DNA from 2 places in the Hydrogenophaga sp. PBL-H3 genome. Region 2 is predicted to be linked to the other one. Evidence: predicted binding sites of a transcription regulator. Region 2 holds the regulator's gene; the other holds the start of a gene.
What was found. Region 2 encodes HrcA, which represses chaperone genes, less so after heat shock. Its sites were predicted from a motif close to TTAGCACTCNNNNNNNNNGAGTGCTAA; they were not measured.
Positions count from the first base shown of each region.

Region 1 (15,856 bases), 1.8 Mb from region 2:
GATGCCGGCATCCTGGTCGGCGTTGTCACCCTTGATGGTGCCCGCGGCCTGACGGGCGCGCAGCAGGGCCACGCCACCACCGGCGACGATGCCTTCTTCCACCGCAGCGCGCGTGGCGTGCAGGGCGTCTTCCACGCGGGCTTTCTTTTCCTTCATCTCGACTTCGGTGGCAGCGCCAACCTTGATCACGGCCACGCCGCCGGCCAGCTTGGCCACGCGCTCTTGCAGTTTCTCGCGGTCGTAGTCGGAGGTGGCCTCTTCGATCTGCACACGCACTTGTTTCACGCGGGCTTCGATGTCAGCGGCAGCGCCGGCGCCGTCGATGATGGTGGTGTTTTCCTTGCCCACTTCGATGCGCTTGGCCGAGCCGAGGTCGGCCAGGGTCACTTTTTCCAGCGTCATGCCGACTTCTTCGGCAATCACTTTGCCGCCGGTCAGGATGGCGATGTCTTCCAGCATGGCTTTGCGGCGATCGCCGAAGCCAGGGGCCTTCACAGCCACAACTTTCAGGATGCCACGGATGGTGTTGACCACCAGGGTCGCCAGGGCTTCGCCTTCGACGTCTTCGGCAATGATCAGCAGCGGACGGCCGGCCTTGGCCACTTGCTCCAGCGTGGGCAGCAGGTCACGGATGTTGGAGACCTTCTTGTCGTACAGCAGCACGAAGGGGTTGTCCAACAGGGCCGACTGCTTCTCGGGGTTGTTGATGAAGTAGGGCGACAGGTAGCCGCGGTCGAACTGCATGCCTTCGACGACATCGAGCTCGTTCTGCAGCGATTTGCCGTCTTCCACGGTAATCACGCCTTCCTTGCCCACTTTGTCCATGGCGCTGGCGATGATGTCGCCGATGCTGGTGTCGCTGTTGGCGGAGATGGAGCCGACCTGGGCGATTTCCTTGCTGGTGGTGGTGGCCTTGGAGGCCTTCTTCAGCTCGGCGATCAGGGCTTCCACGGCACGGTCGATACCGCGCTTGAGGTCCATCGGGTTCATGCCGGCGGCCACGTACTTCATGCCTTCGCGCACGATGGCCTGGGCCAGCACGGTGGCGGTGGTGGTGCCGTCACCGGCGTTGTCGGAGGTCTTGGAAGCAACTTCCTTGACCATCTGGGCGCCCATGTTCTGAAGCTTGTCCTTCAGTTCGATTTCCTTGGCCACGGACACACCGTCCTTGGTCACGGTGGGGGCGCCGAACGAGCGCTCGAGCACCACGTTGCGGCCTTTGGGGCCCAGGGTGACTTTGACGGCGTTGGCCAGGATGTTCACACCCTCGACCATGCGTGCGCGGGCTTCGCCGCCGAAAATGACGTCTTTTGCTGCCATGTTGATAACTCCTAATTGAATTGAACAGTTGAGGACAGAGCGAGCAGGCGCTTCGCGGGCTGCTCGGTCAGTCCCGCAAAATTACTTGGACTCAACAACCGCGAACAGGTCGTCTTCTTTCATCACCAGCAGTTCATTGCCATCGACCTTGACGGTCTGGCCGCTGTACTTGCCAAACAGAACGCGGTCACCGACCTTGACGTTCATGGCGGCCACTTCGCCTTTGTCGTTTTTCTTGCCAGGACCGACCGCCAGGATCTCGCCCTGGTCGGGCTTCTCGGCGGCTGCGTCGGGGATGACGATGCCGGAAGCGGTTTTGGTTTCGCTGTCAATGCGCTTGACGATCACGCGATCGCCGAGAGGACGAAGGTTCATTGCATCTCCTGGGTATGGAACAAATGGGAAAGGGGCTCAGGTCGGCGGTGCCGGCTGTGAGCCGGATGGAAGCCGCCGATCACGTGGGGCGAGCTTGTTAGCACTCAACCCCAGCGAGTGCTAATGATAAGGGTGGTGACAACCCATTTCAAGGCCAGCGTGTTTTATTTCTGGTCGCACGCGGAACTTGGCCGCCCCATCCCGGGGCCGGTGGCGCGAGCACTTACCATTCCGGGATGGATCGATTCAACCCCCCGCTCGATCCGGCCCCCTGGTTTGCTTCCCTGTCCCGCCTCCTGGCGGGTCTGGCCGTTCTGTTGTTCGGTCTCTGGATTGCCCTGTGGCCGGACCTCGCCCGCGCCTCACCCGGCGAAACCGACGTCACCCTGCAGGCGCGCCACTGGACCGACCCGACGGGTGGTTTGGGCATCGACGAGGTGGTCCGCCGGCCCACCGGGGATTTCGAGGCCATGGAGCGTTACCGCAGCTTTCAGCTCGACGGCGCCGCGCTGTGGTTGCGGCTGGACCTGCCGCAGCGCGACGCCGGGCGGCGCTGGTACCTGATGTTGAGCGCAGCCGCATTCACCAACCGGGCCACCCTGTACACCGCCAGTCCGTCGGGGGTGTGGACGGCCCAGCAGGCGGGCGATCACCTGCCGGTGTCCCGATGGGACCAGCCGGACCAGTCGCCGTTGTTTGCGCTCGATCCCCAGGCCACCGGCCCTGTGTGGCTTCGGCTGGAGAATCGGCCCGCGCCGCTGAGCCCACGCCTGATCCTGCTGGATGAGCGGGAGTTGCAGGCGAAGCGTCAATGGACCTTCCTGATGGTGGGGGGGTACCTGGGCTTCGGGCTGCTGGTGTTGTTCATCGGGTGGGTGCATGCGCGCCTGTACGCCGACCGCGCGTTCATCGCTTACTGCTGTTATGTGGCCAGCATGCTGGGCTTCCAGGCCGCCTTTACCGGCATCGGCGGCTTGTTCTTCTGGCCCGATCACGCGGCCTGGAACGATGCGGCGCCAGCCGTGTTCATGCTCTGGTTGACGGCCTCGGGCATCTGGTTCGTGCGCGAAGTCTGCGTGGTCTCGCGCCACCACCGCGGGCTCGACCGTCTGGTGCTGGCCTGGTCGGTGTTCGGCCTGCTGTTTCCCGCGGTTTACCTGCTGCTGCTGAACCGGCCGGCCTTCATCGTGCTCAACCTGTACGGCCTGTTGTCGGTCCTGCTGAGTTTCGGCCTTTGCATCTGGACCTGGCGCCGGGGCGAAACCTACGCCGGCTGGATGGCGCTGGGCTTCCTGCCGGTGCACCTGGCCTACCCCTTTCCGGCACTTCGCAGTGCAGGGGTTCTCCCGGACAGTTGGGCGACGCAGTACGCGGTGTTGATCGGCTCGGCGATCGAGATTCCGCTGCTGCTCTACATCCTTCACCGCCGCGCCAAGGACTTCAGCGAGAACCGTGCCCGCTTGCGGGCGATTGAAAGCACCGATCCCCTCACCGGCCTGACGATTGCCCCCGTGCTGCTGCTGCGCCTGCGCGATGCCCTGCGGCGGTCGTCGCGTTATGGTCACCGCTGCGGCCTGGTGCTGGTGGAGTTGTCCAACCACGCCGACATTCTCAGCCGCGAGGGCCGTGAGGCCGGTGATCGGGCGCTGGTGGTAGCCGCCTCGCGCCTGTCGGCCGTGGTGCGCGATGTGGACACAGTCTGCCGCATCGCCGAGACCCGCTTCGCGCTGCTGGTCGAGGGGCCCGAAGACCTCAAGATGCTGGGCCAGCACATCGTGGCCAAAGGGCTGGAGCGGGTGCCTTTGCTGCCGGCCGATCTGTCGCTGCGTTTCCGTCTGGTCTCGGCCTCACTGCCGGACGATGCCGACGAGTCGCTGGACGACGCGCGCCTCATGGAGCGCCTGCACGGTGCGCTGGACCGGCTCGCCGAAGACCCACGCAAGGTGGTGTTGCACCTCGCGCAATTGGCCTGATTGGCTCGGGTGGAGCGGAGGCTTCAGAAATGCGCCAGGTAGCCGCCGTCCACCACCAGTGTCTGGCCGGTGACGTAACTGGCCGCGGGCGAGGCCAGGAACACGGCGGCTCCCGCGATCTCGTCCGGCTGGCCCCAGCGGCCGAGCGAGCTGCGCTGCTGTAGCCAGGCCAGGGTCCGGGCATCGTCGACCATGGCTGCGTTGGCCTCGGTGGCAAAGAAGCCAGGGGCAATGGCATTGACGTTGATGCCGTGCGGACCGAGTTCGGCGGCCAAGGCGCGGGTCAGGGCTTCGAGCGCGCCTTTGCCGGTGGTGTAGGCCGCGTCGCCGGCGCGGGCGATCGGCCCGGCGATCGAGGTCACGTTGATGATGCGACCGAAGCCCTGTGCACGCATGGGCCGTGCGGCCTCACGACACAGGTGCCAGGCCGACACCAGATTGGCCTCCAGCAGCTCGCGCAGCGCCTGGGCAGGCAGCTCGTCCAGTGGCTGTCGGCGGCGCTGGCCCACGTTGTTGATCAGGATGTCCAGACGCCCGCTGTTCGCCAGCACGCGGGCCAAGGCGGCGGTGGCCGCGGCTTCGTCGGTCACGTCAAACGGCAGTGCGTGCGCCAGTCCCGCGCCGGCTGACCCGCAAGCCCGGATTTGTTCCACGGCCATGGCCAGGCTGTCGGCATCGCGGCCACCCAACCAGACGTCGGCGCCGTGGACGGCCAGCGCGCGGGCCATGGCCAGGCCCAGGCCACGGCTGGCACCGGTGACCAGCGCCACGCGGCCTTGCAAAGAGAAGAGGGGGGTTGAGGTCACGCGCGAATTATCGACGGGCAACATGCCCGCCGAGTGGTGCGCCTCATCGCGGCTCAGGCCGCGAGTTCAGCCATCGACGATTCCGGGAAGGCCAACTCGGGCTCGATGTTCTCCAGCGGCAGCGTGAAGTAGAAGGTGCAGCCTGCGCCGGGTGCCGTTTCGGACCAGATGCGCCCGCCGTGCCGGTCGATGATGCGTTGTGCCAGGGCCAGACCGGTGCCGGTGCCCTCGAAGTCCATCGAATGGTGCTGGCGCTGGAACATCACGAACAGGTTGTGCGCCTTCTCCAGGTCGAAACCCGCGCCGTTGTCGCTCACGAAGAAGGTGCGCCCGCCCATGGGGTTGACCTTCCAGCCCACCTTGATGACCGCGTCATCGCGCTTGGCGGTGTACTTCACTGCGTTGTCGAGCAGGTTGCCCCAGGCCTGGGCGAGCAGCATGGCGTCGCCACGAACCAGTGGAAGATCGGGGTCGATCAACCATTGAATGGAGCGCTTCGGGTGCTCCTGCTTCAGGTGGGCGACGACGCCGTGCAACAACTGCGTGAGCGGCACAGGCTGGGCCGCGACCGTCACACGGCCCAGGCGCGCGTACTCCAGCAGGCCTTCGATCATCAGGCTCATGCGCTTGGCCGCCTTGGCGATCGAGGTCTGGTATTGGCGGGCGAGGTTGTCGGTGGACTCACCCGTCTGCTCCTGCAGCAGGCTCACGAAGCTGGCGATGTGACGCAGCGGTGCGCGCAGGTCGTGCGAGACCATGTGCGAGAACACATCCAGGTCCTTGTTGGCCGCCACCAGTTGCTGCGTGCGTTCGGCCACACGTTTTTCCAGTTCGCGGTTGAGGTCGTTCATCACGTCCTCCAGGCTCTTGGCCGCGGTCATGTCGCGCGTGATGCTGGAGAGGGCCTGCAGTTCACCCACTTCGTTGCGCAGCGCGGTGAGCACGGTGTGCGCCCAGAAGCGCGAGCCGTCCTCGCGCAGGCGCCACCCGCGCGACTCCCATTGGCCGTGCTCCTTGGCCAGGCGCAGCACCTGGCTTGGGTCCACTTCGTCTTCACCCGCGTTGTCGGTGCACATCAGCGTTTCGTAGGACTGGCCGACGATCTGCGAGCGCTGGTGGCCGTGCAGGCGCTGGGCGCTCTCGGTCCATTCGGTCACGGCACCGGACTCGTCCACAAAATAGATGCAGTAGTCCTGGATCGCATCGACCATCAGGCGGTAGCGCTGCTCGCTGGCAAACAGCTCTTCCGAGCGCTCGCGCACCCGCTCTTCCAGGTCCTGGTTGGCGTGCAACACGAACTCTTCGGTGCGGCGACGATCGGTGATGTCGTGCAGCTCGATGAACAGACCCTCGACGGATCCGTTCTGCAGATCGGGGATGTAGTGGATCTCGAAGTAGTTCAGGCCGCCATCGGCACCCATGCGCTCGGCTTCGAAGTTTTGCGCCTGTCCACCCAGCGTGGCCAGCACGCGCGGCATGATTTCGGGCAAGACCTCGGGACGAACCACCTCGCTCAGGTGCGAGCCCACCATGTCCTCGGGCTCCTTGGCGTAGCGCTGGGCGTGCGCGTTGTTGGCAAAGCGGCAGATCAGGTTCTTGTCGTAGTACGCCAGCCGAGCCGGAATGCGGTTGGTGATGCTGCGCAGGATGGCGTCTTGCGGCGCGTCGGTGACGTGGCTGGCCGGCACATTGCCGAGGTCGGCCACCATGGTGCTGGTGTGCAGGAATTGTCCTTCGGCATCAAAGACGGCCGTGGACGTGAGCCGGGCCTGCAGAAAGTCGCCGTTGGCGCGGCACAGCGTGAGCGTGAGCGGCTCGGTGCGGCCACTGATGAGCAGCTGTTCCACGTGCGTGGACGCCTGGCTGCGGGATTCGGGTGACGCCAGGTCTTCCAGCGTCTTGAAGATGATCACTTCCTCCCTGTCCATGCCAAGCCAGTCCAGCAATGTCTGGTTGATGTTCACGCAGCGCAATTCGGCGTCCAGCGCCAACAGGCCGCAGGGCGCGTTGTCGTACAAGGCGCGGGCAGCGCTCAAGGCGGCCAGCAATTCGTCGGTGATGGGTGCCAACTGCTGCTCAGAGGTCGGTGCAGAGGTGTCCATGGTGGAGGGCTCCAGGTCGGTTCGGTCAGGGCAAGGAATTGCTCGTATTTCCTTATCGGACGCTGGCGGAAAAAATTCAGGGAAACGAAATCGCGGGAATGGCGGGTGAATCCAGCCCAGTTGAGGCGAAAAAAAGCCCCGGAGCTTGCGCGCCGGGGCTTTTGGGTGTTTGTAAGTGATTGCTTACAAGCCTGCGGCCTTGCGCAGGGCGGCAGCGCGGTCGGTGCGCTCCCAGGTGAATTCGGGCTCTTCGCGGCCAAAGTGGCCATAGGCGGCGGTCTTGGTGTAGATCGGGCGCAGCAGGTCCAGCATCTGGATGATGCCTTTGGGACGCAGGTCAAAGTGTTCATTCACCAGCGCGGCGATCTGCTCGTCGGAGATCACGCCGGTGCCTTCCGTGTAAACCGTCACGTTCATCGGGCGGGCCACGCCGATGGCGTAAGCCACCTGGATCTGGCACTGCTTGGCCAGGCCGGCGGCCACCACGTTCTTCGCCACGTAGCGCGCGGCGTAGGCGGCCGAGCGGTCGACCTTGGACGGGTCCTTGCCGGAGAACGCACCACCACCGTGCGGGCAGGCGCCGCCGTAGGTGTCGACGATGATCTTGCGCCCGGTCAGGCCGCAATCGCCCTGGGGGCCGCCGATGACGAAACGGCCGGTGGGGTTGATCAGGTAGTGCGTGTTCTGCAGCCATTCCTTGGGCAGCACCGGCTTGATGATCTCTTCGATGATGGCTTCATTGAACGAAGCCTTCATTTTGGTGGACGTCTCGCTCTGGTCGGGGCTGTGTTGGGTCGAGAGCACCACGGTGTCGATGCTGTGGGGCTTGCCGTCCACGTAGCGCATGGTCACCTGGCTCTTGGCGTCGGGGCGCAGGAATGGCAGGCGGCCATCCTTGCGCAGCTGGGCCTGGCGCTCCACCAGGCGGTGCGCATAGTAAATGGGTGCAGGCATCAGCTCGGGCGTCTCGTCGCAGGCGTAGCCAAACATCAGGCCCTGGTCACCAGCGCCGATGTTGAGGTGGTCGTCTGACGCATGATCCACGCCCTGGGCGATGTCGTTGCTTTGCTTGTCGTAGGCCACCAGCACCGCGCAGCCCTTGTAGTCGATGCCGTACTCGGTGTTGTCATAGCCGATGCGCTTCAAGGTGTCGCGTGCGACCTGGATGTAGTCGACGTGCGCGTTGGTCGTGATCTCGCCGGCCAACACCACCAGGCCGGTGTTGCACAGCGTTTCGGCTGCCACGCGGCTGCGGGGGTCCTGGGTGAAGATCGCGTCGAGGATCGCGTCGGAAATCTGGTCGGCAACCTTGTCGGGGTGGCCTTCAGAGACGGATTCGGAAGTGAAAAGGAAATCGTTCGCCATGGTTAAACTCCAAGTTGGTTGATCGGCGTTGCCGGTCTGTCAGAGTTCGGCGAACGCTTTAGCGGAATTTGTGAATCGCCCCGCAATTAGTTCAGTAACTCGGCGATGGGCGAATTCTAGTCCAAGGACCAGGCCCCGTCCCGCCTCTCACCACCGCCGCCTTGGCTCCGCTGATCCATTTTCTTTTTCGCACGTTGAGCCTGTTGCCGCTGCCGGTGCTGCACGCGCTGGGTTGGGTGCTGGGCTGGGTGAGCTTCCTGCTCTCGGGCCGTTACCGCCGCCGCTTGCTGGCGCATGCGAAGCAGGCGGGGTTTTCTTTGGACGTTGCGCTGGCCTCCGTCGGTGAGGCGGGCAAGCTGGTGGCCGAGTTGCCCCGCCTGTGGCTGGGCCGACCGGTGCGGGTGGATTGGGACGGCGCCGAGCACATCGAGGCAGCGCAGGCGAGCGGTGCGGGTTTGCTGTTCCTGACACCGCACCTGGGCTGCTTCGAAATCACCGCCCAGGCCTACGCGCGGCGCTTTGGCGCCCGACATCCCATGACGGTGCTGTTCCGTCCGGCGCGCCAGCCCTGGTTGCGCGATCTGGTGGCGGGCGCACGCCAGCGCCCGGGCTTGCTCGCAGCCCCCACCACACTGGCCGGCGTGAAGCAGCTGATCAAGGCGCTCAAGGGGGGTGACGTGGTGGGCCTGTTGCCCGACCAGGTGCCACCCGCCGGGCAGGGTGCCTGGGCACCGTTTTTCGGCCGAGACGCCTACACCATGACGCTCTCGGCGCGTCTGGCGCAGAGTGGCAACACGCGGTTGCTGGTGAGCTGGGGTGAGCGGCTGAGCTGGGGCCGGGGCTTTCGGGTGCATGTGCAGCCGTTTGGGCCACTGGATGACGACGCCTTGGTGGCGGCGCGGCAGATCAACCAGGCGATGGAGGCGCTGGTGCGAGAATGCCCGGCCCAATACCTCTGGTCTTACGACCGCTACAAGAGCCCACCGCCCTTGCGCTGATGTCCGATCCCATTCCCGTCTCTGCCCACCAACTGCCGCCCGGCGGCATGGCCAACCGGCTGGGTGTGGTTTTCATGCGCCTGCTGGCTTTGCTGCCCCTGTCCTGGGTGCGAGCGCTGGGCTGGATGCTCGGGCAGGTGCTGCACGTGGTGGCAGCGCGCCGTCGTCGCATTGCCAGCACCAATTGGGGTATCTGTTTTCCCGACCAAAGTGCGGCCGAGCGCAACCGGGCGGTGCGCCGGCACTTCGTGTTTTTCGCCCAGGCCTGGATGGACCGCAGCTGGCTGTGGGAAGCCAGCGATGCCACCATCCGCCGGCGCCTCAAGCTCACCGGTGATCTGCAGGCGCTGGCCGGCAGCGAACCCACGGTGTTGTTTGCACCGCACTTCGTGGGCATGGATGCCGGCTGGACCGCACTGACCGCCCACCTGGAACGCCGCTTCTGCGGTATCTACGCCGAACAACTCAACGCCGACGTGGACCGCTGGATGGCCAAAGGCCGCCAGCGCTTCGGCGAGCCCCACATCGTGGCCATGCGCCAGGGTCTCAAGCCGCTGGTGGCGGCGCTGCGCCAGGGCTTGCCGCTGTACTTGCTGCCCGACATGGACTACGGCACGCGCGATTCGGTCTTCGTGCCCTTTTTTGGTGTGCAGACCGCCACCATCACCTCACTCTCGCGGTTTGCACGCCTGGCCAGTGCTCGGGTGGTGCCGGTGGTCAGCCGCCTGACGAAAGACGGCTACGAGGTGACGGTACATTCGCCCTGGGCGGGCTACCCCACGGGCGATGTGGAGGCCGACACGGCCATGATGAACACCCAGCTCGAAGGGTTCATCCGCGCCACGCCCGAGCAGTACTACTGGGTGCACAAGCGCTTCAAGACCCGACCCGAGGGCGAACCGTCGTTTTACGCCAACCTCTGAGCGCGCCCGCTAGGGCGACAGGAAGTCCCCGATGAGCGCCGCCACTTGCCGCGGTTGCTCGTGCACGATCCAGTGCGTGGCGCCAGCCACCCGCTTGATGCGAAGGTCGGCCACATAGCCATCAAGCCCGTCGAGCAGGGCCTGCGGCAAGGCGGTGTCGCCCAGTCCCCAGATCACCAGCGTGGGCACGTTCACTGCCACGCGCTCGCGCGGCAGTTGCACAGCCGCAGCACCTGTGTCGCTGGCCGTGGGAGGACGCAGGGGCGATGCCGCGTAATAGGCGCAAGCGCCTTGCAGGCCCTGGCTCCAAACCTCACGGTAGCGCTCGCGCGTGGTTTCATCCAGCCAGGCCATCGGCCCGCTGTCGGCGGCCATGTTGGTGAAGAAGGGCCACAGGCGCGCGAAGTCGTTTTCAGCCAGCAGGGCGGCTGCGTCCGGGCGCACGAGGAAATTCATGTACGCGCTGGACGCCTGCTGCGTCGGCGAGTTGGCCAGTTCGCGCTGGAAGGTGGCCGGGTGGGGGGCGTTGACGATGGCGAGCCGTCGCATCGCTGCCGGGAACCTCGCGGCCACGCTCCAGGCCAGCGCACCACCCCAGTCGTGAGCGACCAGGGCGGCGAGCTGACCGGGTGTGGGGCTGTCTTGCGTGATGACGTCGATGAGCGCCGTGAGGTCCTGCACCAGCGGCTTGGCGCGGTAGGCCGACACCTCGGTGGGCGCGCTGGAGCGCTCGTAGCCACGCAGGTTGGGCGCGACGCAACGGTAGCCGCCGTGCTCGGGCTGAGCGAAATGGACCAGCAATACGTCCCACACGAAAGCGGCTTCGGGAAAACCGTGCAGGAACAGGAGCACCGGTCGGCCCGGCTGACCCGCAGCCCGGCAGCTCAGCGTGATGCCGTGTGGCAGGGCTTGTTGGAAGGTGTCGATCATCGCGGGCAGTCTCCGTGTGCCCGCGCACGTTCAATCGAGGGCGGGCGGCTCGTCTTCGGGTTCGGCGGCTGGCGCGGCCACAGTGGTGCCGGCCTCATGCGTCCAGTTCCAGAGCATCTGCGCCACCTCGTCCAGGCCCTTTTTCTTCAAGGCCGAGAAGAGTCTGGCTTCACCGCCGCCGGATTGCAGTCGCGCAATCGACAGCGCTTTTTGCGCCTCGGCGTGGTTGAGCTTGTCGGACTTGGTGAGCAGCACCAGGAATTTCAAGCCTTCTTCGACCCGTGGACGGATCACCTCGAGCAGGATCTCGTCAAGCTCTGTCAGGCCCAGGCGCGGGTCGATCAGGAGCACCACGCCCTTGAGGTTCTCACGCGTGAGCAGGTAGTTGCCCATGACGCGCTGCCAGCGCAGCTTGGCCTCACGGGGCACGGCTGCATAGCCGTAGCCGGGCAGGTCGGCCAGCACGGCATCGGTCACGCCCTGCTTGCCGAGCGAGAACAGGTTGATGCTTTGCGTGCGACCTGGGGTCTTGGAGGCGAACGCCAGGCGTTTTTGCTGCGTCAGGGTGTTGATGCAGGTCGATTTGCCGGCGTTGGAGCGGCCCACGAAGGCCACCTCGGGCACCGTGAGCGGGGGCAGGTGTTCGAGCTGCGGGGCGGTGGTGAGGAAGCGGGCCGTGTGCAGCCAGCCGTGCGCGATCTTGATGTCGGGGTTCAGCGAATCGGGGGATTTTCCAGCGTTGGGTGTGCGGGCTTGGGGGCTCTTGGCGTCCGCAGACGGGGAAGCAGGGGTGTTGGCTGGAGTGTGGTTCTGGGTCATTGGGGTTGTTTCCCGAGAGGGCATTGTAAAATCGATTGGCTGTAACCAGACATCCCGCGAAATTCTTCAACCCGAACACGTCGCATTCGACGCCCGTCCCGTCATGAAATTGCCTGTTTCCCTTCTTTGCGCCGCTGCTGCTGCGGCTTTGTCGTTCGGTGTCCAGGCGCAGTCGGTCAAACCCGATCTGGCCAAGGGTGCTGCCGCATTTGGCCAGGCCTGCGTGGCCTGCCATGCAGCGGACGGCAACTCCACCACGCCGGCCAATCCCAAACTGGCCCAGCAACACCCCGAGTACCTGGTCAAACAGCTGCAGGAGTTCAAGTCGGGCAAGCGGGACAACGCCATCATGAAGGGCTTTGCGACGGGTCTGTCTGACGATGACATGCGCAACATCGGCTTCTGGCTGGCGGCCCAGAAGGCTGCGCCGGGCGCTGCCACCGACAAGGACCTGGTGACCCTGGGTGAGCGCATCTACCGCGGCGGCATCCCCGATCGCCAGATCGCCGCTTGCGCCGGCTGCCACAGCCCCAACGGCGCCGGCATTCCCGCGCAATACCCGCGCCTGTCGGGCCAGCACGCCGACTACACCGCAACCCAGCTCAAGCATTTCCGCGACGGCACCCGGGCCAACAACCTCCAGATGGCGGGTGTTGCCGCCAAGATGAACGACCGCGAAATCAAGGCCGTGGCCGACTACATTGCCGGTCTGCGCTGAGATTCACCCAGGGCTCTTGCCCTTGGGCGGTCGCCGGGATATAAGCAGACGTTAATATTTGCCGGCACAATGCGATAAAGCCTTCCGGCGTTGAACCGCCAGCGAAAAACAACATCACAACAGGGCGCGTTCCGGGGTCACCGGAACCGCCCTTTTTGTTGAACCGTTCTCCCCACATCCCATGACCGTTTCCACCCAAGGCCTGCACATCCGCACCGGCTCGCGCATCGTCAGCGAGACGGTGGAGTTGTTGTCGTCGATGCGGTTCTCGATTTCGCTGCTCACTGTCATCTGCATCGCCTCGGTGATCGGTACCGTGGTCAAGCAGCACGAGCCGGTCAACAACTATGTCAACCAGTTCGGCCCTTTCTGGGCCGATGTGTTTGCCAGTGCCAACCTCTTTTCGGTGTACAGCGCGTGGTGGTTCCTGCTGATCCTGGCGTTTCTGGTGACCAGCACCAGCCTGTGCATCGCCCGCAACACGCCCAAGATATTTGCCGACTTCAAGGCTTACAAGGAAAACATCCGCGAGCAAAGCCTCAAGGCCTTCCCGCACCGTGCCGAGAGCACGCTGGTGGAAACGCCGCAGGCCGCCGCCAACCGCATCGGTCAGACCTTGCTGAGCTCGGGCTGGAAGGTCAAGCTGCAGTCGCGCGACACCCCTGCTGGCCAAGGCTGGATGGTGGCGGCCAAGACCGGTGCGGCCAACAAGATCGGTTACCTCGCGGCTCACAGCGCCATCGTGCTGGTGTGCATCGGTGGCCTGCTCGACGGTGACCTGATGGTGCGCGCCCAGACCTGGTTCAACGGCAAGTCGGCGTTTGGTGGTGGGGGACTCATCGCCGATGTGCCGGCCCAGCACCGTCTGTCGTCCAGCAACCCGACGTTTCGTGCCAACCTGCTGGTGACCGAAGGCACGACCGCCAGCACCGCCATCCTGGCGCAGCCCAACGGCGTGCTGCTGCAAGACTTGCCGTTTTCGGTCGAACTCAAGAAGTTCATCGTCGAGTACTACGAGACCGGAATGCCCAAGCTGTTCGCCAGCGACATCGTGATCACCGATTTCGAGACCGGTGAGAAGAAGGCAGCGCGCGTGGAGGTGAACCACCCGGCCAGTCACCGCGGCATCAACATTTACCAGTCGAGCTTTGACGACGGAGGTTCGCGCGTGAAGCTGCAGGCTGTGCCGCTGAACCGGCCCACGCGCCCTTTCGAGATCGAAGGCACCATCGGCAGCTCCAGCGCGCTGAGCAATGGCGATGACAAGCTGGTGCTGGAGTACACCGGCTTGCGCACGATCAACGTGGAGAACTTCGCCGGCGTCAACCCGGCACCGGGCGGCGCCGATGTGCGCACGGTTGATTTGCGAAGCTCGATCGAGAGCCGTCTGGGCAGTGGCCACAAGACCACCACCGAGAAGACCTTGCGCAATGTGGGTCCCAGCATCACCTACAAGCTGCGCGATGCGGCGGGCCAGGCGGTTGAGTACCACAACTACATGCTGCCCATGGAGATTGAAGGCGCGCGCATGTACCTGCTGGGTCTGCGTGAAACACCGTCCGAACCGTTCCGCTACCTGCGCATTCCGGTGGACGAGAACGACAGCATGGACGGTTTCGTGCGTCTGCGTGCCGCGCTCGACGACCCGCAGATGCGCGAGCTCGCGGTGCGCCGCTACGCCGTGTCGGCGGTCGAAGACGGACGCCCGGAGTTGGCTGATGCGCTGGTGGCCTCGGCCGCGCGCGCACTGGCCTTGTTTGCCGGGGCCGAGCCGGCTGCGCAGTCCACGCCCGTGGTGAATGCCGCGGCCACCAAACCCGTGGTGCAGGGTGGGCTGCAGGCGGTGTCGAATTTCCTGGAAACCAACGTGCCACAGGCCGAACGCGAGCGCGCCAGCGAGGTGCTGGTGCGCATCCTGAACGGCACCTTGTTCGAGCTGTTGCAGGTCAGCCGCGAACGCGCCGGTTTGCGGCCGCTGGAGCGCAACGACGCGACGCAGCAGTTCATGACGCAGGCGGTCATCAGCCTGAGCGACACCTTTTTCTATCCTGCGCCCATGACGTTCCAGCTCAAGGACTTCACGCATGTGCAGGCCAGCGTGTTCCAGGTGGCGCGTGCGCCGGGCCAGAACATCGTCTACCTCGGTTGCCTCTTGCTGATCGTGGGTGTTTTTGCCATGCTGTATGTGCGCGAGCGCCGCCTCTGGGTCTGGCTCTCGCCCTCGGGCGCGCAGGCTTCTGCGGCCAGCATGGCGCTGTCGTCGAACCGCAAGACGATGGAAGCCGACCGCGAATTTGAACTTCTGAAGACCCAATTGTTGAAGGTGCAACCATGAATACCGCCACCGCGAACCAGACCATCGAACTGAAGAAGGACCGCGGCGGGCAGGGTCTGGAGCCGAGTTACTTCGCGCGCCGCAATGTGTGGGACTGGCTCTTTGCTGCGCTGGTCGTGGCGGGCACCGCGATCGCGTTTGCGCTGTACGGCGCTGCGATGGATGGTTACGAGAAGGCCATCCTCGTTGGCGCCGCACCCTCCCTGATCTCGCTGGGCTGGTTCTGGCGCCCGCTGCGTGCGCTGGCGGTGGCTGTGGCGACATTTGCGCTGCTGGCGATCTGGCTTTACCAAACGCCTGCGGGCGCAGCCGACCTGGCGCGCGCTGATCAGGTGTTCATGCTGAAGTACTTCATTTCCAGCCAGTCGGCCATCCTGTGGATGAGCATGCTGTTCTTCATGAGCACCGCGTTTTACTGGGTCGGCATGTTCACCCGCGCTGGCGACACCTTCGAGTTGCTGGGCTCGCGCCTGGCCTGGGTGGCCGTGACGCTGGCGCTCATCGGCACCATGGTGCGCTGGTACGAAAGCCACCAGATCGGCCCCGACATCGGCCACATCCCGGTGAGCAATCTGTACGAGGTGTTCGTGTTGTTCTGCTGGCTGACGGCGGCCTTCTACCTGTACTACGAAGACCAGTACAAGACCCGCCGCATGGGCGCGTTCGTGATGCTGGTGGTGAGCGCTGCCGTGGGCTTTCTGCTCTGGTACACGGTGATCCGCGAAGCGCATGAAATCCAGCCGCTGGTGCCCGCGCTGCAGAGCTGGTGGATGAAGCTGCATGTGCCCGCCAACTTCATCGGCTACGGAACCTTTGCCATCGCGGCCATGCTGGCCTTTGCCTACCTCATCAAACAGAGTGCCAACGAGACCCGCTGGTACAGGCTCGCGCCGCTGTGGATTCTGGGCCTGGTGCTGTGCCTGGAGCCCATCGTGTTCCGCCAGTCGGCGACGGAGAAGGGCGGCAGTTACTGGTTCGTCTACTTCGGCGTGTCGGCGCTGATCGTGGCCACCATCATGTTCGGGCGCAAACGCATCGCCGAGCGCTTGCCCAGCTTCGAGGTGCTGGACGACGTGATGTACAAGGCCATCGCCGTGGGCTTTGCCTTCTTCACCATCGCCACCGTGCTCGGCGCTCTCTGGGCGGCCGAGGCCTGGGGTGGTTACTGGAGCTGGGACCCGAAGGAAACCTG
Region 1 covers NZ_CP044972.1:3,635,427-3,651,282, reverse strand. Annotated here, with positions in the region: gene groL (chaperonin GroEL) at 1-1,320, opposite strand, end outside; gene groES (co-chaperone GroES) at 1,402-1,695, opposite strand; gene F9Z44_RS17005 (sensor domain-containing diguanylate cyclase) at 1,932-3,668, shown strand; gene F9Z44_RS17000 (SDR family oxidoreductase) at 3,692-4,498, opposite strand; gene F9Z44_RS16995 (PAS domain-containing sensor histidine kinase) at 4,528-6,576, opposite strand; gene metK (methionine adenosyltransferase) at 6,760-7,941, opposite strand; gene F9Z44_RS16985 (lysophospholipid acyltransferase family protein) at 8,103-8,939, shown strand; gene F9Z44_RS16980 (LpxL/LpxP family acyltransferase) at 8,939-9,862, shown strand; gene F9Z44_RS16975 (alpha/beta fold hydrolase) at 9,872-10,792, opposite strand; gene yihA (ribosome biogenesis GTP-binding protein YihA/YsxC) at 10,823-11,611, opposite strand; gene F9Z44_RS16965 (c-type cytochrome) at 11,715-12,329, shown strand; gene F9Z44_RS16960 (cytochrome c biogenesis protein ResB) at 12,511-14,664, shown strand; gene ccsB (c-type cytochrome biogenesis protein CcsB) at 14,661-15,856, shown strand, end outside.
Region 1: groES (co-chaperone GroES) is a predicted target of HrcA. The motif match lies at 1,793-1,819, and genes of this name have one in related genera.

Region 2 (15,856 bases):
TGATGATCAATTCCGAGTCCCGCAAAAGTCCCGCAGCAAAGAAAAACGGGCTAGCTCTTTTGGAGCTAACCCGTTGTTCTAGAACGATGTTCTGGTGCGGCTGGCAGGAATTGAACCCACGACCCCTTGGTTCGTAGCCAAGTACTCTATCCAACTGAGCTACAGCCGCGAAGCCTTGAATTATAGCAGGGTTTTTTGGTAGGCCGTGTTGGACTTGAACCAACGACCAAAGGATTATGAGTCCTCTGCTCTAACCAACTGAGCTAACGGCCCGACAACAGGCGGGATTGTAGGGGTCAGACCCCGGGCAAACCTCTACTTGTTGTGGCTCAGTGCATTGCCCACCAGCTTGGCCGTCACATCCACGATCTGGATCATGCGTTCGTAAGGCATGCGCTGGGGCCCGATCACGCCCAGCGTGCCGACGATCTGGCCATCGACCTCGTAGGGAGCCGTCACGACAGACAGATCTTCGTATGGCACGACCTGACTCTCGCCGCCGATGTAGATGCGCACGCCGTCAGCTTGGGCCGAGACGTCCAGCAAGCGGATCAGCTGCGTCTTCTGCTCAAACAAATCGAACATGCGGCGCAGGTTGCCCATGTCGCTGGAGAACTCGCTCACCGACAGCAGGTTGCGCTCACCGGACACCACCACCTCGTCTTGTGCAGCGTCGCCTTCAGCGCCAATGTCCACCGCCGCCTTCATGAGGTCGGCAATCTCGCCGCGCAAGGCGTCAACCTCGTTTTTCAAACGCTCACGCACGGCTTCCATGGTCAAGCCGGAGTAATGGCTGTTGAGGAAGTTGGCGGCTTCTAGCAGCTGCGACTGGGTGAACGTGGCCTGCGTGTGAATGATGCGGTTCTGCACCTCTCCCTCCGGCGAGACGATGATCACCAGAACCCGGCGATCGGACAGGCTCAGGAACTCGATGTGGCGAAACACCGAGGCGCGGCGCGGGGCGGTGATGACGCCCACGAACTGCGACAGGCTGGACAGCATGTTGGCCGCATGGCTGATGACGCGGTGCGGCTGGCCTGCTTCGATGCCCGGCGGTGTCGTCATATCGCTCACAGGCGAAAGGCCTTCGCGGCGCACGGTGAGCATGGTGTCGACAAACAGGCGGTACCCGCGTGCTGTGGGGATGCGCCCGGCCGAGGTGTGCGGACTGGCGATCAGGCCGAGCTCTTCCAGATCGCTCATGACGTTGCGGATGGTCGCGGGTGAAAGCTCCATGCCGGCGGCTCGCGCCAGGGTGCGAGAGCCCACGGGCTGGCCGTCGGCGATGTATCGCTCGACAAGGGTTTTGAGCAGCAGCTTCGCGCGGTCGTCCAACATCACTTCATTTTACGGAGAGAGCATTGCCCGGTACCGTTCGCAGTCGAGGGTTTTCGGGCAATCCACCACAGACGGCCTATGTTGTAATTTGTAGATGATCATGCCCCCCGACACACGGTCCAATCCCACCCGATCGGACCGACCCTTGCGCTTCTCGCACGTGGCCATCGTCGGCAAATACCACGCACCCGGGTCGAGAGATGCGGTCGACGAGATCGCGCATTTCCTGCACGACGAAGGCTGTGACGTATCGCTGGAGCAAGAGACTTCGCTCAACACAGGCCTGAACCAATACCCGGCGCTCTCGGTACCCGAGATGGGCCAGCACTGCGATCTGGCTCTGGTGGTGGGCGGCGACGGCACCATGCTGGGCATAGGCCGCCAACTGGCGCGCTACGGCGTGCCGCTGGTGGGCATCAACCAGGGGCGCCTGGGCTTCATCACCGACATCCCTTTTGAAGACTTTCGGGACAAGCTGCGCCCGATCCTGCGCGGCTCGTTCGAGGACGATCCGCGCTCCCTCATGGCCGCCAGCGTGTGGCGCGATGGCCGCTGCGTGTTCGAGGCCACCGCGCTCAACGACGTGGTGGTCAATCGGGGGGGGGCTGCGAGCATGATCGAGCTGCGGGTGGAGGTGGATGGGCATTTCGTGGCCAATCAACGGGCCGACGGTTTGATCATTGCTTCCCCAACCGGCTCCACTGCTTATGCCCTGTCTGCCGGGGGGCCGCTGCTGCACCCGGCCATCGGTGGTTGGCTGATGGTGCCAATCGCGCCGCATACCTTGTCGAACCGGCCTGTGGTGCTTCCCGGGCACAGCGAGATCGCGATGGAGATCGTCTCGGGCAAAGAGGCCAGCGCCAATTTCGACATGCAGTCCTTCACCAGCCTGTTGCACGGCGACCGCATCGTGGTGCGTCGCTCCGAACATGCTTTGCGCCTGTTGCATCCGGTGGGATGGAGTTACTTCGACACCTTGCGCAAGAAGCTGCACTGGAACGAAGGGGTCTGAGGACCCTTCAGAATCCCGCCTGTTCACACCGCCCCATATCCATCATGAGTCTCCGCCGCATCGCCCTGCGCGACTTCGTCATCGTGCAATCCCTCGACCTGGACCTGGACCAGGGCTTTGGTGTACTCACGGGCGAGACTGGTGCGGGCAAATCGATCCTGATCGACGCATTGCAGCTGGCGCTGGGCGCCCGGGCCGAGAGTGGCGTGGTGCGTGAAGGCGCTCTGCGCTGCGAGATCGCTGCCGAGTTCGATGCCCCCGCGTCGCTCACCCCATGGCTGGAAGAACAAGGTTTCCCGGTCGAAGATGGCCTGCTGCTGCGCCGCACGGTCGATACCGAAGGGCGCAGCAGGGCCTGGATCAATGGCAGCGCTGCCACGATGGCACAGCTCAAGGCCCTGGCCGACGGTCTGGTCGATATTCACGGTCAACATGCCTGGCAAAGCCTCACACGCGCAGAGGCGGTGCGCGACCTGCTGGACGCCTACGCCGGGATCGACACCTCCAGCGCCACCCAGGCCTGGGCCCAGTGGCGCCAAAAACGCAAGGCACTGGACAACGCGACCGAAAAGCAGAACACGCTAAAGCAGGAAAGCGAGCGCCTCTCATGGCAGATCGCGGAGCTCGACAAACTCGCGCCTCTGCCCGGCGAATGGGAAGAATTGAATGCACAGCACGGCCGCCTGGCCAACGCGCAAGGTCTGCTGGACGCAGCGCAGGCCGCGGTCACCGCCCTGGACGATGAGGAGTCCAATGCGGCGGCACTGATCCACCGAGCGCTCTCGGCGCTGCAGGCGCAGGCGCACATCGAGCCCCGGTTTGCGGATGCCATCGCCGCGCTGGAAGCCGCACTGGCTCAGGTGCAGGACACCGTACACAACCTGCACCAGTACGCCCGCCACACCGACCAGGACCCCGCCAGCCTGGAGGCGCTGGACCAGCGTCTGGCGCAGTGGGTATCGCTGGCCAGGCGCTACCGCCGCAGTCCCGACGAAGTGGCCGAGGTGCTGGCGCAATGGAAACACGAACTGGCCGCGATCGATCAGGCGCTGGACCTCGAAGCACTGCAACAAGCCGAACGCTCGGCCTGGAAAGCCTTCAACGCCGAGTTGCAAACCATCACCAAGGAACGCCAGAAGGCCGCGCCCAAACTGTCGAAAGCGGTCACGCAGAGCATGCAGGCGCTGGGCATGCAGGGCGGCGTTTTTGAAGTGGCCTTGCAACGCCTCGACGAGCCCCAGGCCCATGGTTGGGAACAGGTCGAATTTCGCGTGGCGGGCCACGCCGGCGCCACGCCCAAGCCGGTGGGCAAGGTGGCCTCGGGCGGTGAGCTCTCTCGCATCGCGCTGGCGATCTCGGTGGTCACCAGCCGGCTGGGGCAAGCGCCCACGCTCATCTTCGACGAGGTGGACTCGGGCATCGGCGGTGCCGTGGCGCACACGGTGGGCCAGTTGCTGCGCCAGCTTGGACAGGACCGCCAGGTGCTCGCCGTGACCCACCTGCCCCAGGTGGCGGCCTGCGCCGACCACCACCTGCTGGTGAGCAAGCAGATGGTCGGGCGACAAACCTTGAGCACAGTGGCACCCATTGAGCACGAAGCCCGCGTGATCGAACTCGCGCGCATGCTCGGCGGCAGCGAAAAATCGGAAATCTCGCTGGCCCACGCCCGCGAACTCCTCTCCGCCTGACCGCTACAACGGCCATGTCCTCAACCAACGAAACCCCCATCCACCTGGTGCTCATCACCGGCATGTCTGGCTCGGGCAAGTCGGTGGCACTTACCGCGCTGGAAGACGTGGGCTTCTACTGCGTGGACAACCTGCCACCCGAGTTGCTCGAATCCTTCATCGAGCTGGAACAAAGCCACAAGGCCAGCAAAGTGGCCATTGCCATGGATGTGCGCAGTGCGGGCTCGCTGCCAGGCCTGCCCAAGCGACTGGCGCAGCTGCAACGCCATGCCCAGCGCCCGGTCAACCTCACCACCGTGTTTCTCGATGCAACCACCGACACGCTGGTGCGCCGGTTTTCGGAGACGCGGCGATCGCACCCGCTTTCACTCAAGCAGTTCAACGACCAGCACCGTGCGCTGACCGAGGCGATCGAGCAGGAACGAGAACTGCTGGCGGAGCTGCGCGACCAGGCACTGGTGCTCGACACCAGCCTGATCCGCCCCACACATCTGCGCAGCCAGATCAAGGACCTGCTGGGCGCCACGCAGGCACCGCTCACGCTGGTGTTCGAATCGTTCGCCTTCAAGCGCGGCATCCCCATGGACGCCGACTTTGTCTTTGATGTGCGCATGCTCGCCAACCCGCACTACGAGCCCGACCTCAAGCCGCTGACCGGGCGCGACGCACCGGTGGCGGCCTACCTGGTTGCGCAGCCCGAGGTTCGGCAGATGGAGCAGCAAATCACCGTGTTCCTGAGTCACTGGCTGCCTCAGATGCTGCGCGACCACCGCAGCTATGTGACCGTGGCCATTGGCTGCACGGGCGGGCAGCACCGGTCGGTTTACCTGGTGGAGCAGCTCGCGCGTGCGTTCGGCCTGGACTGGTCCACGCGCGTGAGGCACCGCGAGGCCGACAGCTGGCCGACACCGCTGGTGCCCGGCGTTTAAGTCCGCGAAAACAGATCGGACACCAGCAAGGCTTGCAACAGCAGCTTCACGGGCGCAGGCAGGCCGTGCTGACCCAGCATCTGGGCATCGACCCATTGACCCTCCGGCAATTCCCCAAGGTTGGGCTGCGACCTGAGTTCCAGCAGCAAGGGGTGTAGCCGCAACTCCCGGTGGGTGAGGCTGTGCGACACCGCGTCCAGCGCGATCAAAGAATCCAGCCAGGCCGGCGGCAGGCCCGCGTGGGCCGCCTGTTCGCTCTCGAACACAGGCGGGCAATACAGGCCTGCCCAGATGCCGCTGGCGGGCCGACGCTGCAGCCAGAAGCGATCCGGTCCATCGACCAGCTTCACGAGCAGCAACCACCAACTTTCATGGCGGCGCTTGAGGGTCCGCGTCTTGACAGGAAACCGCTGCGGCTCACCCGACAGGTAGCCCCTGCAAATGCCATTCATGGGACACTGCCCGCAGGCCGGGCGACTGCGCGTGCACACCGTCGCCCCCAGATCCATCAGCCCCTGCGTGTAGGCCGTAATGTCGTCTGCAGCAGGGTCGATCGGCAACAAGGCCTGCGCCAGGTTCCACAACTCGCGCTGAGGTGCTGCCTGCGCAAGGTCGCCCTCAAACGCGAGCAATCGCGTCAGCACCCTTCGCACATTGCCATCAACGATGGACACGCGTTCGCCAAAACAGAACGATGCGATGGCAGCCGCGGTGGAGGCCCCGATACCGGGCAGCGTTTCAAGCCCCGCGGCTGTTGCAGGAAATTCACCACCGTGGCTGTTCACCACCGCTTGGGCGCAACGGTGCAAGTTGCGCGCACGGCTGTAGTAACCCAGGCCGCTCCACAGGGCCATCACCTCGTCAGTGTGTGCGGCGGCCAGGGCACGGACGTCGGGGAACCGATCCAGGAAACGCGTGTAGTAGCCCAGCACAGTGCTCACCTGGGTCTGCTGCAGCATGACCTCGGACAGCCACACGCGGTAGGGGTCTCGGCTGCCCTGCCAAGGCATGCCGCTGCGCCCGGCGCGGCGTTGCCATTCGATCAGCAGGGGAGCAAAGGTGAAGGGCAGATCGGCGCGCGTGCCGACGACGCCGCTCATGCCGCCAGGGCTTCGGCGGGTTCTTCGTCGGGCGCGGCCAGCAGGTGATCGGTCAGCTCGGCCAGCTTGGCATCGAGCAGGTTGAGCTTGGCCTGGTGAGTCTGCAGTTCGCGAATGCGCTCGTCCAGGCCGCCTGCGGCCTGCTGGATGCGCGAGACCGCTTCAATGCGCCGGGTGAAGTTGCGGCGGCGCTCACGCAACTGGGCATCGAGTTGGGCAGCTGCCGACTTGTTCCACAGTTCCACCTCATTGACCGCCGTGTCGTACACCACCCGCAAGCGGCTCATGAGCGCTCGCGCCAGGCGCTCAGCGAATTCGGGATTCGCCAGCTTGAGCGCATTGCCCAGACTCAGGTATTGCAGGTGGCTTTTCTCGATCAGGTCGAGGTCCTTGACATACTGGGCCAGTTGCGGCGGTGTGGGAGCCTGCAAAGAGAAGCCGTACTCGGCGTTCAGGCTCTTGAAACTGCCTTCCAGCATGGACTGGATATCACCTGCCATGCCATCGGCTTTGGCCATGTCGGCACGCAAGCGGTCAAACGTGTGGTCGTATGCACGGCGCACACCCAGCTTGATGCCCGGCTGCCGAAGCGCCTTGGACAACACCGACACCTCGGATTTGAGGTGCGTGGCGCTCAACATGGCGAAGAGGTCTTTGAGCAGGCGCAGGTGGACCGAACGAACCGCCTGGATCTTGGCGCCACTGGCGTCGAAGTCGGCTTGCTCCTGCTCGATGCGCAGGCGCATTTGTTTGATCACGCTGGCGTTTTTGCCGCGCAACCCGTCCAGCTCTTGAATCTGCTCGACCAGATCGCGCGAGCGGGTGTGCACCATGCGCGTGGTCTCCACCCGCAACGACTGGATGCCTGTGGCCACGGCCGCACTCAGGATCTTGCGGCGCTGGCCCAGCAGGTCCACGCCCAGCGCCGTTTCCAGCTCCATGAGGTTGCTCGCTTCGAGCAGTTTCTTGTCGCGATTGACCTTGGCCAGCAGGCCCTTCTGGGCAGACACCGCCAGCACCTGACGCGGCGAGAGCCCGAGAATCTCGGCAGAGTCGGTGCGCTGAGATGCGATCTGCAGTTGCACTTGCTCGGGCGAGCTCAATGCATCCCACATTGTGTCGATCTTGTTGAGCACGACCAGACGCGACTCCTTGCCCTCGCCCAGCACCGACAGATGCTGACGCCAGATGGTGAGATCGGACTTCGTCACGCCGGTGTCTGCCGCCAGGATGAACACCACCGCCTGCGCCTGGGGCAGCAGGCTCACCGTGAGTTCGGGTTCGGCACCAATCGCATTGAGCCCGGGGGTGTCCAGGATCACCAAGCCTTGCTTGAGCAGCGGATGCGCCATATTGATCAGGGCGTGGCGCCACCTCGGCACCTCCACCGTGCCGTCGGCGGCGACCAGCGGGTTGTCTTCGGGCGCTTCATCGCTCCAGAAACCCAGGCCACGCGCTTCATCCAGGGTGACCCGGCGAACCTCTGCCACTTTTTGAATGGCACGCGCCAACTGCTTGGGATCGTTCACATCCAGATCCACACGCTCCCACTTGTCTGGAGCATTGCGCCAATCCAGCAGCGACAAGGGTTGCAGGCGGGTCTCGATGGGCAACAGGCGAAGGCAAGGGGGCACTTCGGCGTCGTAGCCCAGCTCGGTGGGACACATCGTGGTACGCCCCGCGCTCGCCGGCATGATGCGACGCCCATAGCCGGCAAAAAACACCGCGTTGATCAGCTCGGATTTGCCCCGCGAGAACTCGGCCACGAAGGCCACCATGATCTTGTCGTTCTTGACCTGGGCATGCAGTCCATCCAGACGCTCGCGAATGCCCGGCTCCATCAGGTCATGGTCGGTCAGCCACTCGGCGAGCAGACGCAGACGCAAGGCAAACTGCTTGCGCCAAACACCGTGTTGGTCAAATTCCTGATTGAAACTCATAGGTCTGATGTTGCATCCATCGGTCAATATAGCATCGGGCTCCTGCGCAAAACTGGGCGGCCGACATGCCCGACGGCCGGGTTGGCCTGGCGATCAAATTTTCTGGCAAATGGTGCAAAAAAACGTCGATCGTTGCCCTTGGCGAATGGCCTTGACGGGTGTACCACATACCCTGCAGGGTTGCCCTTCGCGCCCATAGACCATCGCATCCAGCTGGAAGTAGCCCGACTGACCTTCTGCGCTGGAGAAATCGCGCAGCGTGCTGCCGCCCAGCGCCACGGCGCGGGTGAGCACCTGAACGATCGCGGCGTGCAGACGCAAAGCGCGTGGCTTGCTCAGCCGATCGGCTCGCAAGGTCGGGCGGATGCCCGCCAGGAACAAGGCCTCCGATGCATAGATATTGCCAACGCCCACCACGATGTCCCCAGCCAGCAACACCTGCTTGATCGCCGAGCGGCGCAGCTGCAGGGCGCGGTGAAACGCCAAGGGATCAAATCCCGCTTCCAGCGGCTCCACGCCCAGGCTGCCCAGCAGCTTGGCCGCCGGCTCGACGTCCAGCGCAGGTGCATAGACGACTGCGCCAAAACGCCGTGGATCGTGCAGGCGCAACGTTCCCCGGCTGGTCGACAACTCAACATGATCGTGTTTGCCCCGGGAAGGCAGCGCCTGCGCAAACTGCAGGCTGCCCGACATGCCCAGGTGCAGCAGCAGATGGCCCTGGTCAAGGTTGAGCAACAAGTACTTGCCCCGGCGGGTGACCGACTGGACCGACCGCCCTTCCAGCATGGCTGCCTCACAGCCCAGTGGCCAGCGCAAGGGCTTGCCCAGCTCCAGACGCAGGATGGAAGCACCGGCAATGCGGTCGGCAAAGCTGCGCCGGGTGACTTCAACTTCGGGGAGTTCGGGCATGGATCGGTATTTTCTTCAAGGCATCCGGAACGCTTGTGCGGTCTTCCGATCAGACCCCTGCACCCCGAAAACCTTCCATTATCATGACCCGATGAATACCTTGCACCGCATCGCAGGCCCGTCCACCCAGCCTGCAGGCCTCGTGCGCAAGTCGGCGCTGGCCGTCGCCCTGGCCACCTGCTTCTGGGGAGCCTCGGCTCAAACCACCCCGGCAGCGCCTGCGCAAGCGCAAGCCACGGCATCGGACGCCGGGGAGATCGTCAACTCGGCATTGAACGCTCCGCTGTTCTACCAACTGCTGCTGGGTGAACTCAACGTGCGAGCGGGCGAACCCGGAACGGGCTACTCCTTCATCCTGGATGCGGCCCGCAAGCAACGTGATCCGCTTCTTTACCGCCGCGCGGTTGAAGTGGCGCTGCAAGCCCGATCGGGCGAGGCTGCTCTTGCAGCGGCGCGGGCGTGGTCGCAGGAAATTCCCGGCAGCTCCGAAGCCAACCGGTTTGTGCTGCAGATCCTGCTGGCCCTCAACCGCGTCAATGAAACCGGGCCGGTGTTGCAATCCATCCTCAAGGACGTCAGCGCTGCGGAGCGCAACGACACCATCAATGCCGTTCCGCAGACATTTTCCCGCGTGACAGACAAGGCGCAGGCCGCTGCGGTGGTCCGCGAAGCCCTGGGTCCGTACCTCAAGCAACCCGCACACGCAGCCGCTGCATTCACCTCGGTGGGCCGCATGTATCTGGCGCAGGACCAGTTGCCCGAAGCGCTGGTCTCGGCCCGCCTGGGCCACACCGCAGAGCCGGCTTCTCCCTTCCCGGCGCTGCTCGCCCTCGAACTCATGGAACGTGGTGAGCAGGCGGCTGAGCCCATCGTGCATCAACAGCTCGCCGCCAGCAGCATCGCCACATCGGCCGACACCGCCGTCGCCCTGGCTTATGCACGCATTTTGCTGGACACGCAGCGCAACCAGGAAGCGCGTGCTCAGCTTGAAAAACTGACGACACGGCAACCCGATCAGGCCGAACCCTGGCTGCTGCTCGGCTCGTTGCAGCTGCAGGAAAACGCACTGCCGGCCGCCGCGGCGTCGCTGGAAAAGTACATGGCATTGGCCCGGCAGGCGGGTGATGAGCGTTCGGCCAGAGGACTCACGCAGTCTTATTTGATGATGGCGCAGATCGCGGAAAAGCGGCAGGATTTCGCGGCTGCCAACGCCTGGCTGGACCGCATTGAAAACGCCGACGATGTCATGGCCGCACAGATCCGGCGTGCCTCGCTGCTGGCGCGGCAGGGGCGGATGGCCCAGGCTCGCGCCTTGTTGCGCAGCCAGCCCGAGCGCCGCCCCGATGATGCCCGCCTGAAACTGGTGGCTGAAGCGCAGTTGCTGCGCGACTTCAAGGCCTGGAGGGAAGCCTATGAGGTCTATGGCGAAGCGGTGGCCCGCTTCCCCGACGTGGCTGATTTGAGATACGACCAGGCCATGATGGCGGAGAAGGCCGGCAAGCCGGCCGACATGGAAGTGCTGCTGCGCGCCCTGATCGCGGCCAAGCCCGACTTCCACCACGCCTACAACGCACTGGGCTATTCCCTGGCCGAGCGCAATGTGCGTTTGCCCGAGGCCAAGAAGCTGATCGAGAAAGCCGTGGAGCTGGCGCCGGGCGATGCTTACATTCAAGACAGCCTGGGCTGGGTTGAGTTCCGTCTGGGCAACACGGCGCGTGCACTCGACATCCTGCAGGCGGCCTACGGGAAACGTCCCGATCCGGAAATCGCGGCGCACCTGGGCGAGGTGTTGTGGTCACAAGGACAACGAGAACAGGCGCTGAAGATCTGGCGCGAAGGCCTGCTCCTGTCAGCGGACAACGAGACCCTGCAGACCACGCTCAAGCGCCTGCGCGTCAAGCCATGAGGTGGGCAGCGCTGCTGCTCACCGTGGCCCTGCTGTCGGCCTGCGCCACGCCGCAGCGCACCGTTCTGCCCGGTGAGGAGCTCTGGAGTGGCCGTCTGGCAATGACCGTGCAGAGCGATCCACCACAGTCCTTTTCAGCCAACTTCGATCTGCGCGGCACGCCGGCGGCTGGCGAACTGCAGCTCACCACACCTCTGGGCACCTCGCTGGCCACGGTGGTGTGGTCGCCCGGCAGCGCCGAACTGCGCCAGGGTGGCCAGGTCACGCGACGCGGCAGCCTGGACGAACTGACCGCCGAACTCAGCGGCACGCCAGTGCCGGTGGCAGCCCTCTTCGGCTGGCTGCGCGGACAAACAGGCGACGTGCCCGGCTGGCAGGCCGACCTCGCCAGACAACCCGAAGGCCGCATCACGGCACGCCGGCTGTCGCCGCCACCCGCAGCCGAACTTCGGGTTGTCGTGCAACCATGAGCCGGGAGACATGCTTGCGGCGCTTGCTCGACGTGCCGGCACCCGCCAAGCTCAACCTGTTTCTGCACATCACCGGGCGGCGCGACGACGGTTACCACCTGCTGCAATCCATCTTCATGCTGATCGACTGGTGCGACCGCCTCCACTTTGAACGGCGATCGAACGGCGCCATCAGCCGGGAAGACCTCACGCCAATGACCCTGCCGGCTGACGACCTCTCGGTGCGTGCGGCCAGGGCCCTGCAAGCCGCCACCGGCTGCGCCCACGGCGTGCACATCGGCCTGGAGAAACACCTGCCCGCCGAAGCCGGCATGGGCGGTGGATCGTCGGATGCCGCCACGACATTGCTGGCGCTCAACCGCCTCTGGGGCCTGGGATTGAATCGCCACCAGCTCGCCACCATCGGCTTGAAGCTGGGCGCCGACGTGCCTTTTTTCATCGGCGGGCACCATGCCTGGGTCGAGGGCGTGGGCGAGCAACTCACGCCCGTGCAACTTCCCAAGGCTCGGTTTGTGGTGGTCAAACCGCCGGGCGGCGCAGCGACACAGCGCATCTTCAACGCGCCCGAACTCAAACGCGACACAAAAACTGCTACAATCCAAGGCTTTGCTGCAAACGACTCGCGAGAAGATGCCCAAGCGATTGGGGTGGTCGAATCCCAGAAAATTCTGGCTTTCGGACACAACGATCTTCAACCCGTGGCGCAGGCGCTGTGTCCCGATGTGGGGCACTGCATTCAGTGGTTGCAAGACCAGGGTTTGCAGGGGCGCATGACCGGATCGGGCACGGCGGTGTTTGCGCAGATGCCGCAGGCCATGCAACTGACCACCGCCCCGAGCGACTGGACGGTTCGTGAATGCAGCAACATGGATGTCCATCCATTGCTCGACTGGTGCTCCGATTAGAATCGGCAAGCGTTCAGCCCAGGCAGTGGTTGCGCAACCTGCGACAAGGTTTTTTCGGTGGTTTGTCCGGCTTCACGCTGAACAGATCTCCTGCGTAGGGGAGTCGCCAAGTTGGTAAAGGCACTGGATTTTGATTCCAGCATGCGAGGGTTCGAGTCCTTCCTCCCCTGCCACCCGGTTTTCATCACATCACGTACCCATCCGGCCGTTCCACGAACGGCCATTTTTTGACGGCGATCCTTTTGGGCCGTCGCTCAAACAGCTGGGAACCCCATGCAAGTTCAGCCGCCCGATTTCATGATCTTCACCGGCAACGCCAATCCGGTGTTGGCCGCGGAGATCGCACAGCATCTGGGCACCCAGCTCGGTGCGGCCAACGTGGGTCGCTTCTCCGACGGTGAAGTCACGGTAGAGATCACGCAAAACGTGCGCGCACGCCACGTGTTCGTGATCCAGTCCACTTGCTCGCCGACCAACGAGAACCTGATGGAACTCATCATCATGGTCGACGCGCTCAAGCGTGCATCGGCCGTGAGCATCTCCGCCGTCATCCCCTATTTCGGCTATGCCCGCCAGGACCGCCGCCCGCGCTCCGGCCGCGTGCCGATCTCGGCCAAGGTCGTGGCCAACATGCTGACCGCCGTGGGTGTGAACCGCGTGCTGACCATGGATCTTCACGCCGACCAGATCCAGGGCTTCTTCGACATCCCGGTGGACAACATCTACGCCTCGCCCGTGCTGCTAGGCGACCTGCGTCAGAAAAATTACCCCGACTTGCTGGTGGTCTCGCCCGACGTGGGTGGCGTGGTGCGCGCCCGCGCGCTGGCCAAGCAGCTCAACTGCGACATGGCCATCATCGACAAACGCCGGCCCAAGGCCAACGTGTCGGAAGTCATGCACGTGATCGGCGACATCGATGGCCGCAACTGCGTGATCATGGACGACATGATCGACACCGCCGGCACGCTGGTCAAAGCGGCCGAGGTGCTCAAGGAGCGCGGCGCCAAACACGTTTACGCGTATTGCACGCACCCGATCTTCTCTGGCCCTGCCATCGAACGCATCGCCAAGGGCAGTGCCCTCGACGAGGTGGTGGTCACCAACACGATTCCCCTGTCGCAAGCCGCCCAGGCTTGCGCCAAGATCCGCCAACTTTCCGTGGCACCGCTGATGGCTGAGACCATCGCGCGCATTGCCTCGGGTGAGTCGGTGATGAGTTTGTTTGCCGATCAGGACAACCTCTTCTAAGAGGCACTGAAGGCAGCAAAAGCGGGTGGCCTCCATGGTGGGGGTCGCTCTTTTGAAACAGAGGCGTTCTGGTCGCGGAACCCCTCCTCAGGAGAAATGTATGCAATTCGTCGCTTTTGAGCGCGCCAAGCAGGGTACGGGTGCGAGCCGCCGTCTCCGCAACACCGGCCGCACGCCCGGTATCGTCTTTGGTGGTGAAACACCCGCCGCCACGATCGAACTCGATCACAACGCCCTGTGGCATGCGCTGAAGAAGGAAACCTTCCACTCGTCGATCCTCGACATGGAAGTCGCCGGCACCGTACAAAAAGTGCTGTTGCGCGATGTGCAGTACCACCCCTACAAGCCGCTCGTGCTGCACGTGGACTTCCAGCGCGTGGACGACAAGACCCGTCTGCACAAGAAAGTGCCGCTGCACTTCATCAACGAAGAAAACGCGCCTGCGGTCAAGACCGACAAGTGCGTGATCAACCACGTGATGACCGAGATCGAAATCGAGTGCCTGGCCACCCAGTTGCCCGAGAACATCACGGTTGACCTGGGCGAAGTCGTCAAGGGCGGCACCGTCCACACGGGCGACATCAAGCTGCCCAAGGGCATCAAGCTCGTCATGCACGGCCGCAAGAATCTGACCATCGCCACCGTGGTGGAGCCGGTTGAAGAAGTCGTGGCCGCTCCCGTGGCCGCTGCTGCCGACGACAAAAAAGGCGCCAAAGGCAAGAAGAAATAATCTGTCCCCGGACCGATGACCTTCTCAAAACGGCCCGCTCACGCGGGCCGTTTTGCTTTCAGCTCCCACACCTGTCGATAATCCGACCCCATGATCAAACTCATCGCCGGCCTGGGCAATCCGGGTCCGGAATACGAACACACGCGCCACAACGCCGGCTTCTGGTGGGTGGACGAGGCCGCGCGCCTGCTCAAGACCTCGCTGCAGATGGAGCGTGGACATTTCGGACTGGTGGCGCGCGCCAATGTTCAAGGCCAGAGTGTCTGGCTGGTCGAGCCGCAGACCTTCATGAACCTCTCGGGAAAATCGGTGGCGTCGGTGGCACGTTTTTTCAAAATTGCACCCGAAGAAGTGCTGGTGGTTCACGACGAGCTGGACTTGCCGCCAGGAGAAGTCAAACTCAAGAAGGGGGGCGGGTATGCCGGTCACAACGGGCTTCGTGACATCCACGCCCAGCTCGGCAGCGCCGACTACTGGCGCCTGCGGGTGGGCATTGGCCACCCGGGCAACAAGAACGAAGTGGCGAACTGGGTGTTGAAGAAGCCGTCACCCGACGACCGCATTGCGATCGCCCAGGCGCTGGACCGCAGCCTCAAGGCCTTGCCACATTTGATCGCAGGGGAAATGGACAAGGCCACAGGGCTCATCCACACCAGCAAGCCGCCGCGACCCAAACCGCCCCGGCCGGCGAAGGCAGATCAGGTACCCGCCGAAGGCGCGTCACCAGCAGCCGACAAAGGCTGACCGGCCTTTTGCAGACGCTGGTATTTCTGCCAGAGCGTCTCGCGCGATTCGATGTGGTCGGGGTGGATGGGAATGCAGCTCACCGGGCAGACCTGCACACACTGCGGCTCGTCAAAATGGCCCACGCATTCGGTGCAACGCGCAGGATCGATCTCGTAGATTTCCTCGCCCATGTAAATGGCCTGGTTCGGGCATTCGGGTTCGCACACATCGCAGTTGATGCATTCGTCGGTGATCAGCAGGGCCATGGTGGTCGCTCCCGGTTCAGGCCCGCAGCGGCGCCGGCTTGAGGTTTGCGCCCACGTTGGCGTTCACCATCTGCGACACGTCGCCGCCCAGCTGCGAAATTTCACGAACCAGGGTGCTGGAAATGCACTGCAACTCGGCCTGCGGCAGCAGGAACACCGTTTCCACCGCCGGGTTGAGCTTGCGGTTCATCGCCGCCATCTGGGCCTCGTAGTCGAAGTCGGTGAGATTGCGGATGCCACGCACCACAGCGCAGGCGCCTTGCTGGCGGCAGAAGTCCATGATGAGACCGTCGAACGGCAGCACACGCACCAGACCAGGCAAACGCGACGCGGCCTCGGCCGCCATGTCCAGACGCTGCTGCAAGGCAAAGCGGGTCTTCTTGTGGTGCGCGATGGCCACTGCGATGACCACCTCGTCAAACAAGAGCGCGGCACGGCGCGCCACATCTTCATGACCGAGCGTGAGCGGGTCGAAGGTGCCGCTGTACACCGCCACGCGGGGCTGTTTCGATGGCACGGAAAGGTCGGAACTCATGGCCGGAATTATGCGCGCGGGGCTGTCAGCGCCCGCTCACTGCGCGGGCAATGGCCGCAACAGGTGAAAGGCCACCGCGCCCGCCTTGCCTTGGCGGTGCACCTGCAGACCCAGCGTCGCCAGTTCATCGTCGAGCCAAGGGCGCGGGGCCTCC
Region 2 covers NZ_CP044972.1:1,035,010-1,050,865, reverse strand. Annotated here, with positions in the region: tRNA gene F9Z44_RS05095 (tRNA-Arg) at 93-169, opposite strand; tRNA gene F9Z44_RS05090 (tRNA-Ile) at 197-273, opposite strand; gene hrcA (heat-inducible transcriptional repressor HrcA) at 316-1,338, opposite strand; gene F9Z44_RS05080 (NAD kinase) at 1,433-2,350, shown strand; gene recN (DNA repair protein RecN) at 2,395-4,038, shown strand; gene rapZ (RNase adapter RapZ) at 4,053-4,967, shown strand; gene mutY (A/G-specific adenine glycosylase) at 4,964-6,067, opposite strand; gene F9Z44_RS05060 (dynamin family protein) at 6,064-8,007, opposite strand; gene mutM (bifunctional DNA-formamidopyrimidine glycosylase/DNA-(apurinic or apyrimidinic site) lyase) at 8,101-8,916, opposite strand; gene F9Z44_RS05050 (tetratricopeptide repeat protein) at 9,008-10,822, shown strand; gene F9Z44_RS05045 (lipoprotein insertase outer membrane protein LolB) at 10,819-11,292, shown strand; gene ispE (4-(cytidine 5'-diphospho)-2-C-methyl-D-erythritol kinase) at 11,307-12,197, shown strand; tRNA gene F9Z44_RS05035 (tRNA-Gln) at 12,294-12,370, shown strand; gene F9Z44_RS05030 (ribose-phosphate pyrophosphokinase) at 12,471-13,445, shown strand; gene F9Z44_RS05025 (50S ribosomal protein L25/general stress protein Ctc) at 13,546-14,175, shown strand; gene pth (aminoacyl-tRNA hydrolase) at 14,266-14,919, shown strand; gene F9Z44_RS05015 (YfhL family 4Fe-4S dicluster ferredoxin) at 14,874-15,167, opposite strand; gene coaD (pantetheine-phosphate adenylyltransferase) at 15,184-15,702, opposite strand; gene rsmD (16S rRNA (guanine(966)-N(2))-methyltransferase RsmD) at 15,739-15,856, opposite strand, start outside.